Regions from separate parts of the Sporosarcina sp. NPDC096371 genome, predicted to be linked through region 2. Evidence: riboswitches for the same ligand, from Rfam matches in the RefSeq annotation. Region 2 holds a riboswitch; each other region holds the start of a gene.
The links. Region 2 has a riboswitch for S-adenosylmethionine ahead of ACIQ0H_RS13250 (cyclase family protein). Riboswitches for the same ligand answer to the same signal wherever they lie in the genome.
Positions count from the first base shown of each region.

Region 1: linked by a shared signal. The riboswitch ahead of ACIQ0H_RS20655 (bifunctional homocysteine S-methyltransferase/methylenetetrahydrofolate reductase) and the one ahead of ACIQ0H_RS13250 (cyclase family protein) in region 2 are both predicted to bind S-adenosylmethionine.
Region 3: linked by a shared signal. The riboswitch ahead of ACIQ0H_RS19815 (acyl-CoA dehydrogenase family protein) and the one ahead of ACIQ0H_RS13250 (cyclase family protein) in region 2 are both predicted to bind S-adenosylmethionine.

Region 1 covers NZ_JBIWFE010000012.1:44,516-49,152, forward strand. Annotated here, with positions in the region: gene mnmH (tRNA 2-selenouridine(34) synthase MnmH) at 1-546, opposite strand, end outside; gene selD (selenide, water dikinase SelD) at 568-1,617, opposite strand; SAM riboswitch class I at 2,046-2,153, shown strand; gene ACIQ0H_RS20655 (bifunctional homocysteine S-methyltransferase/methylenetetrahydrofolate reductase) at 2,278-4,143, shown strand; gene ACIQ0H_RS20660 (MarR family winged helix-turn-helix transcriptional regulator) at 4,333-4,637, shown strand, end outside.
Region 2 covers NZ_JBIWFE010000004.1:352,550-357,186, reverse strand. Annotated here, with positions in the region: gene ureG (urease accessory protein UreG) at 1-531, shown strand, start outside; gene ACIQ0H_RS13265 (urease accessory protein UreD) at 524-1,330, shown strand; gene ACIQ0H_RS13260 (hypothetical protein) at 1,378-1,770, opposite strand; gene ACIQ0H_RS13255 (acyl-CoA thioesterase) at 1,860-2,336, shown strand; SAM riboswitch class I at 2,438-2,550, shown strand; gene ACIQ0H_RS13250 (cyclase family protein) at 2,652-3,389, shown strand; gene ACIQ0H_RS13245 (5-methyltetrahydropteroyltriglutamate--homocysteine S-methyltransferase) at 3,612-4,637, shown strand, end outside.
Region 3 covers NZ_JBIWFE010000010.1:91,847-96,483, forward strand. Annotated here, with positions in the region: gene ACIQ0H_RS19800 (amino acid ABC transporter permease) at 1-81, opposite strand, end outside; gene ACIQ0H_RS19805 (amino acid ABC transporter permease) at 94-801, opposite strand; gene ACIQ0H_RS19810 (transporter substrate-binding domain-containing protein) at 867-1,715, opposite strand; gene ACIQ0H_RS19815 (acyl-CoA dehydrogenase family protein) at 1,748-2,920, opposite strand; SAM riboswitch class I at 3,084-3,188, opposite strand; gene ACIQ0H_RS19820 (hypothetical protein) at 3,367-3,531, opposite strand; gene ACIQ0H_RS19825 (hypothetical protein) at 3,567-3,689, opposite strand; gene ACIQ0H_RS19830 (SDR family oxidoreductase) at 4,295-4,637, opposite strand, start outside.

The DNA of each region.
Region 1 (4,637 bases), on a different contig from region 2:
ACCAAAAATAGAGCCCCGATGCCCCGCAAGGTTTTCGAAATCAAGTGTAGGAAATCCTTGATCGGCGAGTTTCTTCAAAATAGTCGTTTTGCCCGATCCCGTATAGCCGTTTAATACAATAAAGGCAGGAGGGAAATCCTGCTGTTCTAATTCGTGAACGACCCATTGTCGAAATGAACGAACCCCGCCTGCTAATCGAGTGGTATGGATACCCATTAAGTCAAGGACAGTCGAAGCCGTTTTACTGCGCATGCCGCCACGCCAGCAGAATACAGTCATGGGTGTTTCAATTTGTTTGAAGGCACGAATAAAGTCGGGTAACTTGTTTGAAAAAATTTCAAGTCCTCTGTCCATCGCAACATCTTGTCCTACTTGTTTATAAAGCGTACCAATTTCAGTTCGTTCTGCGTCATCAAAAACGGGAATATTGATGCTTCCTGGAATCGTAGCTTCTTTAAACTCTCTAGGGGAACGAACATCGATGAATGTGTGTGGCCCCTTTGCTTGCATGGCCAATAGCTCGTCTATTGTTACATCTCTAAACATGTTTTTCACCTTCTACCTAAATTATGAAACGATGATATGCCCTTTGTTTTCCTCGGTTACTTCTCCAATAATCCGTGCATCGACACCTTGTTGTTGGAGTTCGTCCAAGAGTTTAATGGCTTCTTGCTCTGCTACTGCAATGAGTAATCCACCAGAAGTTACAGCATCACATAAAATCCAGCGATCCATTTGATCTAGTGTATCCGAATAAGTCACACTTTCTGCTACGTGGGCAAAGTTATTTTTTGTGCCTCCAGGTATCTTGCCAGCTTCAGCAAGTTCTCTTGTACGTGGTAGGACGGGCACTTGGTTGGCTTGTATGTGAATGCCGACATTACTTGCTTTCGCCATTTCAGATGTATGTCCGAGTAAACCGAATCCTGTCACATCTGTGGCGGCGTGGACATCGTAGTTGGCCATTGTTTCAGCGGTAGTTTTGTTGAGCGTGGTCATCACTTTTGTCACTTCAACAACTTCGTCTTCAGACAATAACCCATTTTTCAATGACGTCGTGTAAATACCAACTCCAATCGGTTTTGTTAATAATAGTTTGTCGCCGGGCTTGGCACCTGCGTTTGTCCGTACTTTATCGGGATGAACGACACCCGTGACGGCAAGTCCGAATTTAGGTTCTTGATCATCGATGGAATGACCACCAACAAGTGTGACACCCGCTTCTTGTAATTTATCGCCAGCTCCACGTAAAATCGCCGCGAGGATGTCTTTATCTAACGTAGCGATAGGGAAAGCAACGATATTGAGGGCAGTGAGAGGTGTGCCCCCCATGGCATAGACATCGCTAATGGCATTGGTTGCAGCAATTTGTCCGAAATCGTAAGGGTCGTCAACAATGGGCGTGAAAAAGTCCAGTGTCTGTACCATTGCGATGTCGTCTGTCAGTTTGTAAACACCTGCATCATCACTTGTGTCGAGACCGACGAGTACATTCGGATTTGGCGTGGCAGCGGGAAGACTGCGTAATACTTGTGCTAAGTCAGCAGGACCAATTTTACAGCCGCAGCCACCTTTTGTTGTAAGGGAAGTCAATTTTACTGGGATTATTTTTTCCATTGTGCATCCGCCTTTCAATTATAAATCTATTGTTAATCTTAACACATTTTCGGTAAATGCTTGGTGAGTGGCATCCCAGAGCGGCGGAGTGGGTCCAATGGAACTAATTATTCCATATTCTAATGTAGCGAATTATTTCATTACTTCCCAAAAAAGGTATTGCAAATTTTCGGGGAATAGCGTAAGGTTGTCAATAATAGAAATTTAACTTAATTCAACCGTGGTTTAAACCTCGGTTGAGTGGGGAGGAATGAAGTTCAATTCCTCCTTGTTAAAGCCTCCGGCGGATGTCACAGATTTTGAATTGCAGGCAGTCTAAGTTCGCGACGTCCTGTCGCAACGACTGCATACCCACGTCCTGTGGGCACAATTCAAAATCTGGACGCAATTACGCCGAGGCGTAATTGATAAAAACAATTTAATAGTTTTTCTTATCTAGAGAGGTATAGGGACTGGCCCGTTGACACCTCAGCAACCACCATAGTTGGTACGGTGCTAATTCCAGCAAGTTGAGCAATTGACTTGATAGATGAGGAATAGACTTATTCAAATGAGAGTCTTCTTCCTTTATTCAACCAGAGGAGAAGGCTTTTTTGTTTCTATAAAGATTTCTGAAACAGAACATATAAACAAGGGAACTAGAGAGGGGATATACAGTTGGTGAATTTACTAGAGGCGATGAAAGAACGTATTTTGATTGGTGATGGAGCGATGGGCACACTGCTTTACACAAATGGAGTGGACCGTTGTTTTGAGGAGCTAAATTTGACGCATCCTGAACAAGTGCTTCATGTTCACCAAGCCTATATTGAGGCGGGGGCAGATGTCATTCAAACGAATACATATGGCGCCAACTATATAAAGTTAGCGCGCTATGGATTGGAAGATCGTGTAGAGGCAATCAATAAGGCTGCCGTTGAAATTGCGAAACGAGCTGCCGGTGAAAATACATTTATCCTTGGGACAATTGGTGGCATCCATGGTTCAAAAACACTGATTGGCACGAAGGAAGAGATTGAGCGTAGTTTCAGAGCGCAGCTGAAATGCCTACTTTCTGAAGGTGTGGATGGGATTCTCTTGGAGACGTATTATGATTTTGATGAATTAACAACGGTGCTCAGCATTGCGCGTCAGGAGACGGATATCCCAATCATTACGAATGTTTCTATGCATGAAGCAGGTGTGTTACAAAATGGCTTGGCATTGGCGGATGCTTTGCAACAGTTGGAGGCGCTAGGGGCAGACGTTGTGGGCGTCAACTGTGGATTAGGACCTTACCATATGTTGCAAGCTTTAGAGGGGGTGCCGTTGCCAAAGCATGCCTTATTGGCAGTGTATCCAAATGCTAGTTTCCCTAGTTATACGGATGGGAAATTGACATATGAAAACGAACCTGATTATTTCGGTAAACTGGCGCTTCATTTCCGTAAGGAGGGTGTTGGGCTATTAGGGGGATGTTGTGGTACGACGCCAGCCCATATTCGTGCACTGGTAGAGGGGCTAACGAATCGTGCGCATGTGCAAGACAAACAAGTGAAACAGCACAAAGTGAAAGTGAACGTCACAGCGTCGAGGGATCTTGACAAACCGACTTTGCTTGAAACAGTGAAAAAGAGGCATTCGATTATTGTTGAGCTGGATGCGCCGAAGCATTTAAATACGGCGAAGTTTTTTGAAGGGGCGCAGGCATTACATGATGCAGGTGTCGATGCCATTACGTTAGCTGATAATTCCTTGGCATCTCCGCGAATTTGTAATGCATCGATGGGATCACTCGTTAAACAAAGAATAGGTGCAACACCACTTGTCCATGTGACATGCCGAGACCGGAATCTCATTGGTTTGCAGTCGCATCTCATGGGCTTGCATACAATGGGCATTACAGAATTACTGGCGATTACAGGAGATCCAACGAAAATTGGTGATTTCCCTGGCGCAACATCTGTTTTCGATATGACTTCTTTTGAATTGATTACAATGATTAAGCAGTTCAATGAGGGGATTTCATGGTCAGGTAAGTCATTGCAACAGAAAACATCCTTTACAGTGGCGGCGGCGTTTAATCCAAATGTGCGTCAAATCGATCGAGCTGTGCAAAGGATGGAGAAGAAAATTGAGGCTGGAGCTGATTATTTTATTACGCAGCCGATTTATAGCCCGGAGAAAATTATCGATTTGTATGAGGCAACAAAACATATCGAAGCACCAATCTATATTGGGATTATGCCATTAACATCGTCGCAGAATGCAGAGTTTCTTCACAATGAAGTGCCAGGTATTAAGCTGACAGATGAAGTCCGTGCGAGAATGGGGCTATTTGCGGGAGACCGTGAGCAGTCGACAAGAGAAGGTATAGCCGTTGCGAAGGAATTGATAGATGTGGCGTTGGAGCATTTCCATGGCATCTATCTAATCACTCCGTTTATGCGTTATGACATGACAGTAGATTTAACGGAATATATCAATGAAAAAGTGGGCGTAGGTGCGACCAAAATAGTAGAGCAAGCAGGTAGCGTTGTGTTCTAAACTAATATCAATTTAGTCTAAAGGAGAGTGTCGAATCAATACGATTCGGCATTCTCTTTTTTTATGATCACTTGCACAGCTACCCAAAAGAATGATTTATACGATTATGTAAGTTGAAGCTGTTCGGTTGAGCGTCTTTCAGTTTAGTTATATACTGATGTTAGAAATGACAAACGAAGGGGTGAGTGGATGACTGAGCTGAAACTTGATAAAACGTTGTTATCGGCAAGAAATAAGCGTCTCGGACTTCTTGTATGGTTTCGGTTATCACGATTTTACAATCTAAGTATTCGTCAAACGAATCAGCATTTAAATCAATGGGATTTGTCGACAGCACAGTTTGATGTGCTCGTGCAAGTTGGTTTATATCAACCGATTACACAACAACAGCTGGCTGGAAAACTCGAAGTAACAAAAGGCAATATCGCACAACTGCTGAAAAGGATGGAAGCATTAGGTTGGATTACACGAGACCAACAGTGGAAAACAAAATA
Region 2 (4,637 bases):
GCGGTCATTACGAATGATATTTACACACGTGAAGATGCACAGTTTTTGATCAGCAACGGTGTACTTGAAGAGAACCGTATTTTAGGTGTTGAAACAGGAGGTTGTCCGCATACGGCAATCCGTGAAGATGCTTCAATGAACTTTGCAGCAATCGATGAGCTGAAAAATCGCTTTACAGACCTTGATATTATTTTCGTTGAGAGCGGTGGCGACAACTTGTCTGCTACATTCAGCCCTGAACTTGTGGATGCTTATATTTATGTTATTGACGTTGCAGAAGGTCAAGATATTCCAAGAAAAGGTGGCCCTGCTTTAACGCGTTCCGATCTTTTATTAATTAATAAAACAGAATTAGCTCCATATGTTGGTGTTGATCTTGAAGTGATGGACAGCGACGCGAAGAAAATGCGTAATGGTCGTCCGTATATCTTCACAGACGTACGTTCACAGAAGAACGTTGATAAAGTCGTAAACTGGATCAAGCACAGCATGTTATTGGAAGGTGCGGATTCCGCTGGTTCAAATGCATAAGCCGTCACGATATATCCATCACGGTAAACTGGACATGGTATTCGAACCAAGAAGAGGTTATACAAGAATGCCACATGTTTACCAACAACCTCCGTTAAAGGCGAGCCGGGAATTGTACGTAGGTACGGACCCGACGGCGACCGTCTATATTATGGAATCGTCTGGAGGGATGGTGTCAGGAGACCGCAACGATATTACAGTGAAAATTGCTCCGGATAGTAAGGTGCGGTTGGTTCAACAATCAGCATTAAAAATCTACCCAACGCAACCGGGCGATATTTGTAAGTTTACAATCGATGTCGATCTTGGGGAACGCTCGCGCTTGGAGTGGATGCCCGAGGTACTGATTCCGTTTGTTGATGCAAATTTCCAAGTGGATACGACGCTCCGAATTGCTAGCGACGCAACGGTATTATGGGGTGAAATTGTCGCGCCAGGACGTGAAAAACGTGGTGAGATTTTTGACTATCAATCGTTCCGGTCGAATTTCAAAATTTTTGTAGAAGATGAGTTAATTGCTTTCGATTCATTGCACTTTACACCGAAAGATGCTGCATACGGCGGTATTGGTATTCTTGAAGGAGCGCTATACGTCGGTTCGATTTGGCTTGTATCACCTAATGCAGCGGATATCGATATCCGCGCATTGCAGGAAACATTGCGGGTCGAAGAAGGATTGAAAGCTGGTATGACGCGACTTGAGGGAAATGCTATTCATTGTCGTTGGCTCTCGGTCGATCAGTGGAAAATGCAAGAAGAGATGAAGCGTGTATATGCGCTGTTGGCGGATATGGTGTAAGAGGACACTCCTATAGGGGGTGTCCTCTTTGGGTTGAAGAATTATTTTTAGTTCGATGCTTGTTTCTTACCCCATAGTTTTACTAAAAAATCCATAAACCAAATATAAAAGATCAAGGAACTAAATAGAATAATGACGATATAAATATACTGGAATGGTATGGAGATTGAATATTTTTGAATGAAACGACTGGAGTATAGCATGATAACCGTCATTGTAACAATCAATGTGATCATACCAAGTGCATAAATAATTATCGTACTTCTAGGCGTTTTTTGGAGCGTTGTCCGAATGGATTTCCGGAACTTTATGGATTTTATAATCAGGTAAGAAAACAGTGCAATTGATAAGTATTCATTTGCTACAAAAAGTAATATGAATCCAAGTAATAGGATAAACCAAGTGATTTTTTCATAGTGTTTATCGATGAAATTTATCATTGAAATCCCCCCAGTTTGTGTATACTATGTATACGAAGTATATAAGGGAAAAGTTTCTTTTATCATGAAATTGCAAAGGGGAGAGCTATATGCAAGAAAAAAGACCTATGGGCCAATCACGCACGATCCAGACAAAACTGGTCTTGCCGCCAGATACGAATCACCTACAGACAATTTTCGGAGGAAAAGTGCTCGCATATATCGATGAAATTGCGGATATCGCTGCCATGAAACATTCAAAAACAGCGGTCGTTACAGCTTCTATCGATTCAGTTGACTTTGTTTCATCAGCACGTGTTGGAGATGTCCTTGAACTGGAAGCAGTCGTCACTTCGACAGGTCGAACATCGATGGAAGTATTCGTGTCCGTTCATTCGATGAACCTGCTGACAGGTGAAACGAAACTGACAACCGAATCATTTTTGACGATGGTTGCCATGGACAAGGATAACAAACCAACTCCAGTACCCGGGATTTATCCTGAAACGGATGCTGAAAAGAGTCTGTTTGAAACAGCACCTGCTCGCCGCGAGCACCGGAAAGTACGGAGTGAGATGAAGCATTAATCAAAACTAATAAATTATCAATTAAAAACATTTTATACTTTCGCTGTTGACATTCTATTCAAAGGCCTGTATTGTACTATCTAATAACTGAATACGTAACTTTCTTATCCAGAGAGGTGGAGGGACTGGCCCTTTGATACCTCAGCAACAGACTTTTTAAGTACTGTGCTAATTCCAGAAGCCAAGCGTAATGCTTGTAGCTTGAAGATAAGAAGAGCAAAAAGCGAAACTGCCAAAACCTCTTCTTTAAGTATAGAAGAGGTTTTTTGTTCTTTCTGGAGACTGTTACCTTCAAGTAAAAAAGGAGGAATTTTTATGTCAAATGAATTACTGAATGCACTTACGTTATTAAAAAAGAAAGAGTGGGTCGATTTAACGCATACCTTTGGACCCGATTCTCCGCATTTTTCAGCCTTTGATGCAGCAAAATTTACGACGTTGTTCGATCATGATGATGGATTTTTTGCACAGAGCTTTACATTTGCGGGGCAGTACGGCACGCATATTGACGCGCCCATCCACTTCGTTCGAGATACGAGATATTTGGATGAATTGGGCTTGAAAGAGTTAGTGTTACCACTTGTCGTTATTGATAAATCCAAAGAATCCGATGAAAATCATGACTTTACATTAACCGTTGAAGATATTTTGACATTTGAAGAGCAGTACGGACGAATTGAGCCAGGTACATTTGTGGCACTGCGTACAGATTGGAGCAAGCGCTGGCCGGATAACGAGGCGTTTTGCAATAAAGATGCCGATGGAAATAACCGCATACCCGGTTGGGGTCTTGAGGCTTTGAAGTTTTTACTCGAAGAACGACAAGTAAAAGCGGTTGGACATGAAACATTTGATACAGACTCGGCTATTGATTTTCAAAAGAACCAGGCACTGCTAGGCGAATATTATGTGCTCGAGCAAGACACGTACCAAATCGAATTATTAACGAATCTAGATAAATTGCCTGCAAAGGGCACAGTCATTTTCAACATCGTTCCGAAGCCGGAAAAAGCATCGGGATTCCCAGTACGCTCATTTGCGATACTGCCATAACTATAAAAAGCCCGCTCATTCGCGGTTCTAACCAACTAATAGAAAAGTACTGCACCCATTCGTGCATCTGTCTTACCTACAAAGAAGGAATTCGCTCATACGCGTTCTTCCCTAACCAATCGCACTCATTTGTGCACATGTTCGAACCATAAAAACGCTCATTTGCGCTTACACATAAGAAAATCATAATAAACTACTAAAAATAGAAAGAAGGAATTGCCGATGACAAACACATCAACTACGTTAACGAAAGCACCATTTAGAGCAGATCATGTTGGAAGTTTACTACGACCGGATAATTTGCACCAAGCACGTAAAGAGTTCAAGGAAGGTGCGATTACTGCACAACAATTGCGCGAAGTCGAAACACAGGAAATTAAACGCATTGTTGATAAACAAATCGAAGTTGGCTTGGAACTTGTGACGGACGGCGAGTTTAGACGGACTTGGTGGCATTTAGATTTCCTAGAGCATCTAAATGGAATTGAAGGGTTCGTACCTGAGACGGGTTATGTATTTGAAGGCGTTGAAACAGAAAGATACAACGTTCGAAACGCAGGCAAGATCTCTTTTAATCCCGGGCATCCATTCATCAAAGACTTTATTGAGTTTAACGAAATCGTTGGAGGTCGTGCCGTTGCAAAACAAACGATTCCAAGTCCAAACCAACTATTTAATATTGGAATTCGTGATGTAAATATTTATCCGGATATCGAGGACTATGCAAAAGACATTATTCAGGCATACAAAGATGCACTCAACGCATTTTACGAAGCAGGTGTGCGTTACTTACAACTAGATGATGTGTACATTGCTGGATTGTCTGCGCCGGATATCCCATTCAATGACGGAGAATATTCAAGAGAACAACTCATTGACTTGGCATTGCGTGTCATTAACGGAGTGTTGGAAGGAAAACCGGAAGACTTAGTTGTAACAACGCACTTATGCCGCGGAAACTATCAATCGACATGGGCGTTTGAAGGCAGCTATGCACTAATCGCACCAACATTATTGGCGAAGGAAAAAGTGGATGGCTTCTTCTTGGAATATGATGATGAGCGCTCAGGAGACTTTCAGCCGTTAGAACATATTCCTGGTGGTGGAGCGAGTGTTGTCCTTGGCGTTGTCACTTCGAAAAACGGAGAAGTGGAAGATAAAGAGGCTGTTAAAGCCCGCATTCAAGAAGCCGCGAAGTACGTGCCACTTGAACAATTATGCTTAAGCCCGCAGTGTGGCTTTGCTTCC
Region 3 (4,637 bases), on a different contig from region 2:
AACGGCCAATGCGATAGGGACTCCTGACAATGCGACAAAGAACGTATCCAATAAAAATGGATAATTGAGACCTTCCGACACTTTCTCACCACCTTAGTTCGTTTTTAACGCTTGTTTGCCTTTGCTGAAAAACTTCTCTATTTTCAAAAACAATTGTTCAATCGCGATGGATAGTACCCAGTAAATAATCGCTAGGGCAATAAAGATTTCCAATGTATGTGCATTATAGTTGCCAGCAATTATGAGGTTTGCTTTTCCGACAACGTCTATTAAGCCGATTGTATAGGCTAAGGAACCTTCTTGAAGTACCGCAATCAAGCTGTTGCCAAAGTTCGGCAATGCGACGACGAAAGCTTGTGGAAAGACAATTCTTCTGTACGCTTGTGGGTGACTTAATCCCACACTGACTGCGGCCTCAAATTGTCCTTTGTCAATCGATGCAAACGCTGATCGCATTACCTCGGACATGGCGGCGGCGAATTGTAGTGTAAAGGTGATGACGACAAATACGGCTGTATTCACATTGTTTAAGTTCAGACCGATATTCTCTCCAAGAGCTGGAATCCCATAATAGACTAAAAACAGGAGGACAATAGAGGGGGTGCATCTCATTATGGTTGTATAGATATTAGCCACTTTTCTTGCAAACTTATTTTTACCGATTTTCGCGGCAGCTAAGAGGAAGCCGAGCAGCGTTCCAAACAAGACGGACAGTCCGGCAACTAGAAATGTCACTTTTAAAAAGGGGATGAGTACCGGAAGTGATTCCCATATATATGTCGCGTCAAAATACTTTTCCATGTTGTCACCCCATTATAGAAATAAAGGCCGTTGAGCTTGTTGCGCACCCAGCGGTCTTTGCATCCTCATCTTTCTACGGTTTCTAATACGTCAAACAGATTTCTTCCATAAAAATTTGTGCTCAACTCATCTGTTTTCTTTTGTTCTTTTAATTGTTTGACTGCCTGATCGTAAGCATCTGCAAATACTTGCTCTTTTTTGTTGAACAACGGCCATGTTTTAATGACTGCAAATTCATTGTAGACAACATCATTTACAAGATTATGGTAGGGACCATCTGCAGCGGTCACTTGTTTTTCAAAAGCGCCTTCAATGATGACACCGCCGTCAACACGCCCTTCATTTACCCATTGGACGACTTCAACGGAGAAAGCATCGCCAGCTTGGAGGTTTACCGGATTGTCGGGATTCGCCTTGTTGTATTCATCGATAATGGTGTATTGGGCATTGTTTGCTGCAATAGGTGCTAATGAAAAATTGGCTGATGCAAAATCTGCTAGCGTTTTGATGTGTTCATTTTCTTTCTTTAGCACAAGACCTGCACTGCTTAAGCCGATAAATTCTTTCGGGAAGATAAACTTCTCAGTTCTTTCTTGCGTCCAGAAAGCATTTTTAATCCCTACCTGATATTTCCCTTGTTCAACCCCTACCAATAAGTCATCACTTGTCGTTCCGATAAAATCAAATTCGTATTGGGGTAGTAGTTCGTCTACTAATTTCATGACTTCAACGTCATAACCAGTTGCATTTCCTTTGTCATCTGACCAAGACATCGGTTTTGAGGCCTGATCGTAGGCGACTTTTATTTTTTGTATGCCTGATTCATTGTCAGCTGAATCGGAGCTGCAACCTGCTAAAATAGTGGCCAACGCCAAACCAATGGCTGCAAGTTTTAACACTTTTTTATTCTTCATGAATAACATCTCCTTTGATTTTTATATGCGAATTAGCCTTGAAGTGGATTGTTAGCCTGATCTTGTTCAATGGCGGACAATGCTAGTTTTTTAATGGTCATGTCATCCATGGGTGGATTATGCAAACCAGCTCGAACATCACGATAGTGCCGTTGCAAAGGGTTGCTACGTTGCAGACTTTTTGCTCCTACAATCCGCATGGCTTTATCGACAATAGTCACGGCTGAATTTGTGACTGTATGTTTGACGACGCCTATCTCATTGGACAGAAGACATCTTCGTGAGTTATCGTCGTAAGCTTCCGCGACGCTATAGAGTAGATGTCTTGCTTGGGTTAACGCCAATTCCATTTCGCCGATTAACTGTTGGATACTTGGTAATTGACTAATGGGTCCGTTTAAACTGTTTGGTGTATGATGATTGGCGAAATGGACGGCATAATCACGCGCTGCTTGTGCAATTCCGAGGTAGCACGCGGGAATATGCAGATGCCAACCGTTCGTTTGCCCGCCACTCGGTGCTTCCGAAAGTTCAACAAGTTTGGACGCATCGACTTTGACGTTGTTCAGAACTAGATCATGGCTGGCGGTTCCACGCATGGATATGACGTCCCATGTCTCTTCAATAGTGAGTCCTGCCAAATCCTTATGCAGGAGGAAGAATCCTACTCTTTGCTGTTCTTCAATCCATGCAGATGTTAGGAAATACGTGAGAACGGGGGAGGCGGTTGTGAAAATCTTCCGTCCTGACAGTAGCCAACAATCGTCTGCCTTGACGGCGGTTGTTCCGGGGCGGCCCCCACGTGTCGGACTTCCTGTTTGCGCTTCACTCACCGATCGATTTACTAGAGCACCGTTCAGAACTTCTCGTGCAAAGAACTTCAAGTTGTCATCCGTCCATAGCTTTTTCTCGAATAGATCGCCAACCACTCCGAGATTCCAGCCAATGGAAAGGGCCGTATTTGCATCAAAACTAGCAAGTGTTTCTTGAAAAAGAATCATGTCATAGACAGTGAATCCTTCGCCGCCATAAGCTGTTGGAAGCGTACCGCTGGTATAACCGATATCTATGAGTGCTTGAATATTTTCTTTTGGAAAGATGGAGAGCTCATCAATTTCTGCAGCCGATTTTTTAAATGTAGCCTCTTTCTCGTACAAACGTTGTAACCATTCTGTTTGGCGTTCTGTTTTTACGAATAAGTTCATTTTGTTGTACCTCCTTAATGTAGTAGAAAAAAGATGTTAAGTGTATACTATGCAAACAATTCTTATTTGTTTAGTAGGTTTTCGGGTAAATTAAAATAAAATGCTGGATTATGAAAAAGCCCTCTTCAAAAAAGAGAAGAGGGTTGGATGTTGCACATCAAGGCTCTTATCTTTCAAGCATGTATACTTGTTGGAGGTAGCACCTTTCTGTTAGACAGAGGTTGCTGAAGCGTCATCGGGCCAGTCCCTTAGCTTCTCTTGATAAGTCGTTGTGAAGTTGTTGAAATTTACTTTAAGGGATATGGATTGCTTTGTCAATCATTAAAACATAGTATTCAGATAAGGATTTAAAAATGATGGAGTCAATGAATAAAAAAATCCCTAGTGAGTGTATTTACTCGCTAGGGACTTCATTATACAGCTAATATCTTAATCAATATTTACGATTATTTTGTTTGTTGACTCGTAAAGAAGCTCATGAAATTTATCGGGAAAGCTTTCTTTGTCTTATTTTTCTTAGAGAGAGAGCGATGCCCTAAATCATTTTGTCTTGCTTCCTTTTGTAATTCAGCCATCCGTATCTTGTTACATTCTATATCAATAATAAACATTATTTTTCTCCTTAAGGAGAAGTCCAATTGTATTGTTAAGGTGTAGCTAGCACCATTCCTGTTAGCCTTTTCCCACCTAAATAGCGTGTTGGCAACTCCAATTTATTTTTACCTACTAATGCATTCATCTGCTTATCAAACTTTTGTACATTGATCATTCGTTTCTCCTCCTTCGTTAATTTTTTTGCAACGCAATACTTTTAGACGATGGGGGGCTTACCCCCATCTACACTACCCGCTTTCGAGAGATTCCTTTTTTAAAAACTTTTTCTGCTGTTTCATGTTGATCATCACCAGCACTCCTTTTCCTGTTATTTTGTTTTTATATGCAACACGCAATGCGTGAAAACACCAGATTTACAATCAATTACGCCTTGGCGTAATTGCGTCCAGATTTTTTTTCGAGAGAGCTCGAAAAGCTCCCCTAAAAAATCTGTGACATCCGCCGGAGGCTATACCTAAATTCGGCAGAATTTAGGTAAATACACACAAAAAAGCACACGCTTCTTTACATAAGCGTGTGCTCATAGAAAAAGAACGGCAGAACATGCCATTCCGTATGAATTATTTATAGAAATTACATAGCGGATGGGCACGGAATGATTATGAAGTTTTGTTGAGCAGTTCTAAGTGTAGTCATGTTCCGTACCTCCCTTTCATTTTTGAATAACTAACTACTTTAGGATATCATTACCTAATTGTGGGTGTCAACACTATTCTGAACAATTTAAATTAATATTAATGTAGTTCATTGATCAAGTCGTTAGGTGATGTCTTCCACACGGACATCGAAATAAGCATTAATGATCATTTGCATAGTTTGTTGGGACATAGCAAGATGTTTAATAGTTGTCCCTTCAATCAGTTGCTGTGTGTTGCTGTCGTCAAAATGAAACGAACGAGATAAGTAGGCATTGAAGATGCTAATCATGCCGTTTAATCGCTGTTCTTCAGTCGTCAACGTTTGTACGTCAACATCTTCAATGATTTCCAGTTGGTTGAAATCAAGTGCATTCTTAATCATGGTTAACAGATCATAGTTTGTAGCGGGTGATGGATTTGTTATGTTGTAAATCATGCCAGCTTCCGCCTTTTTCGCCGCGAGC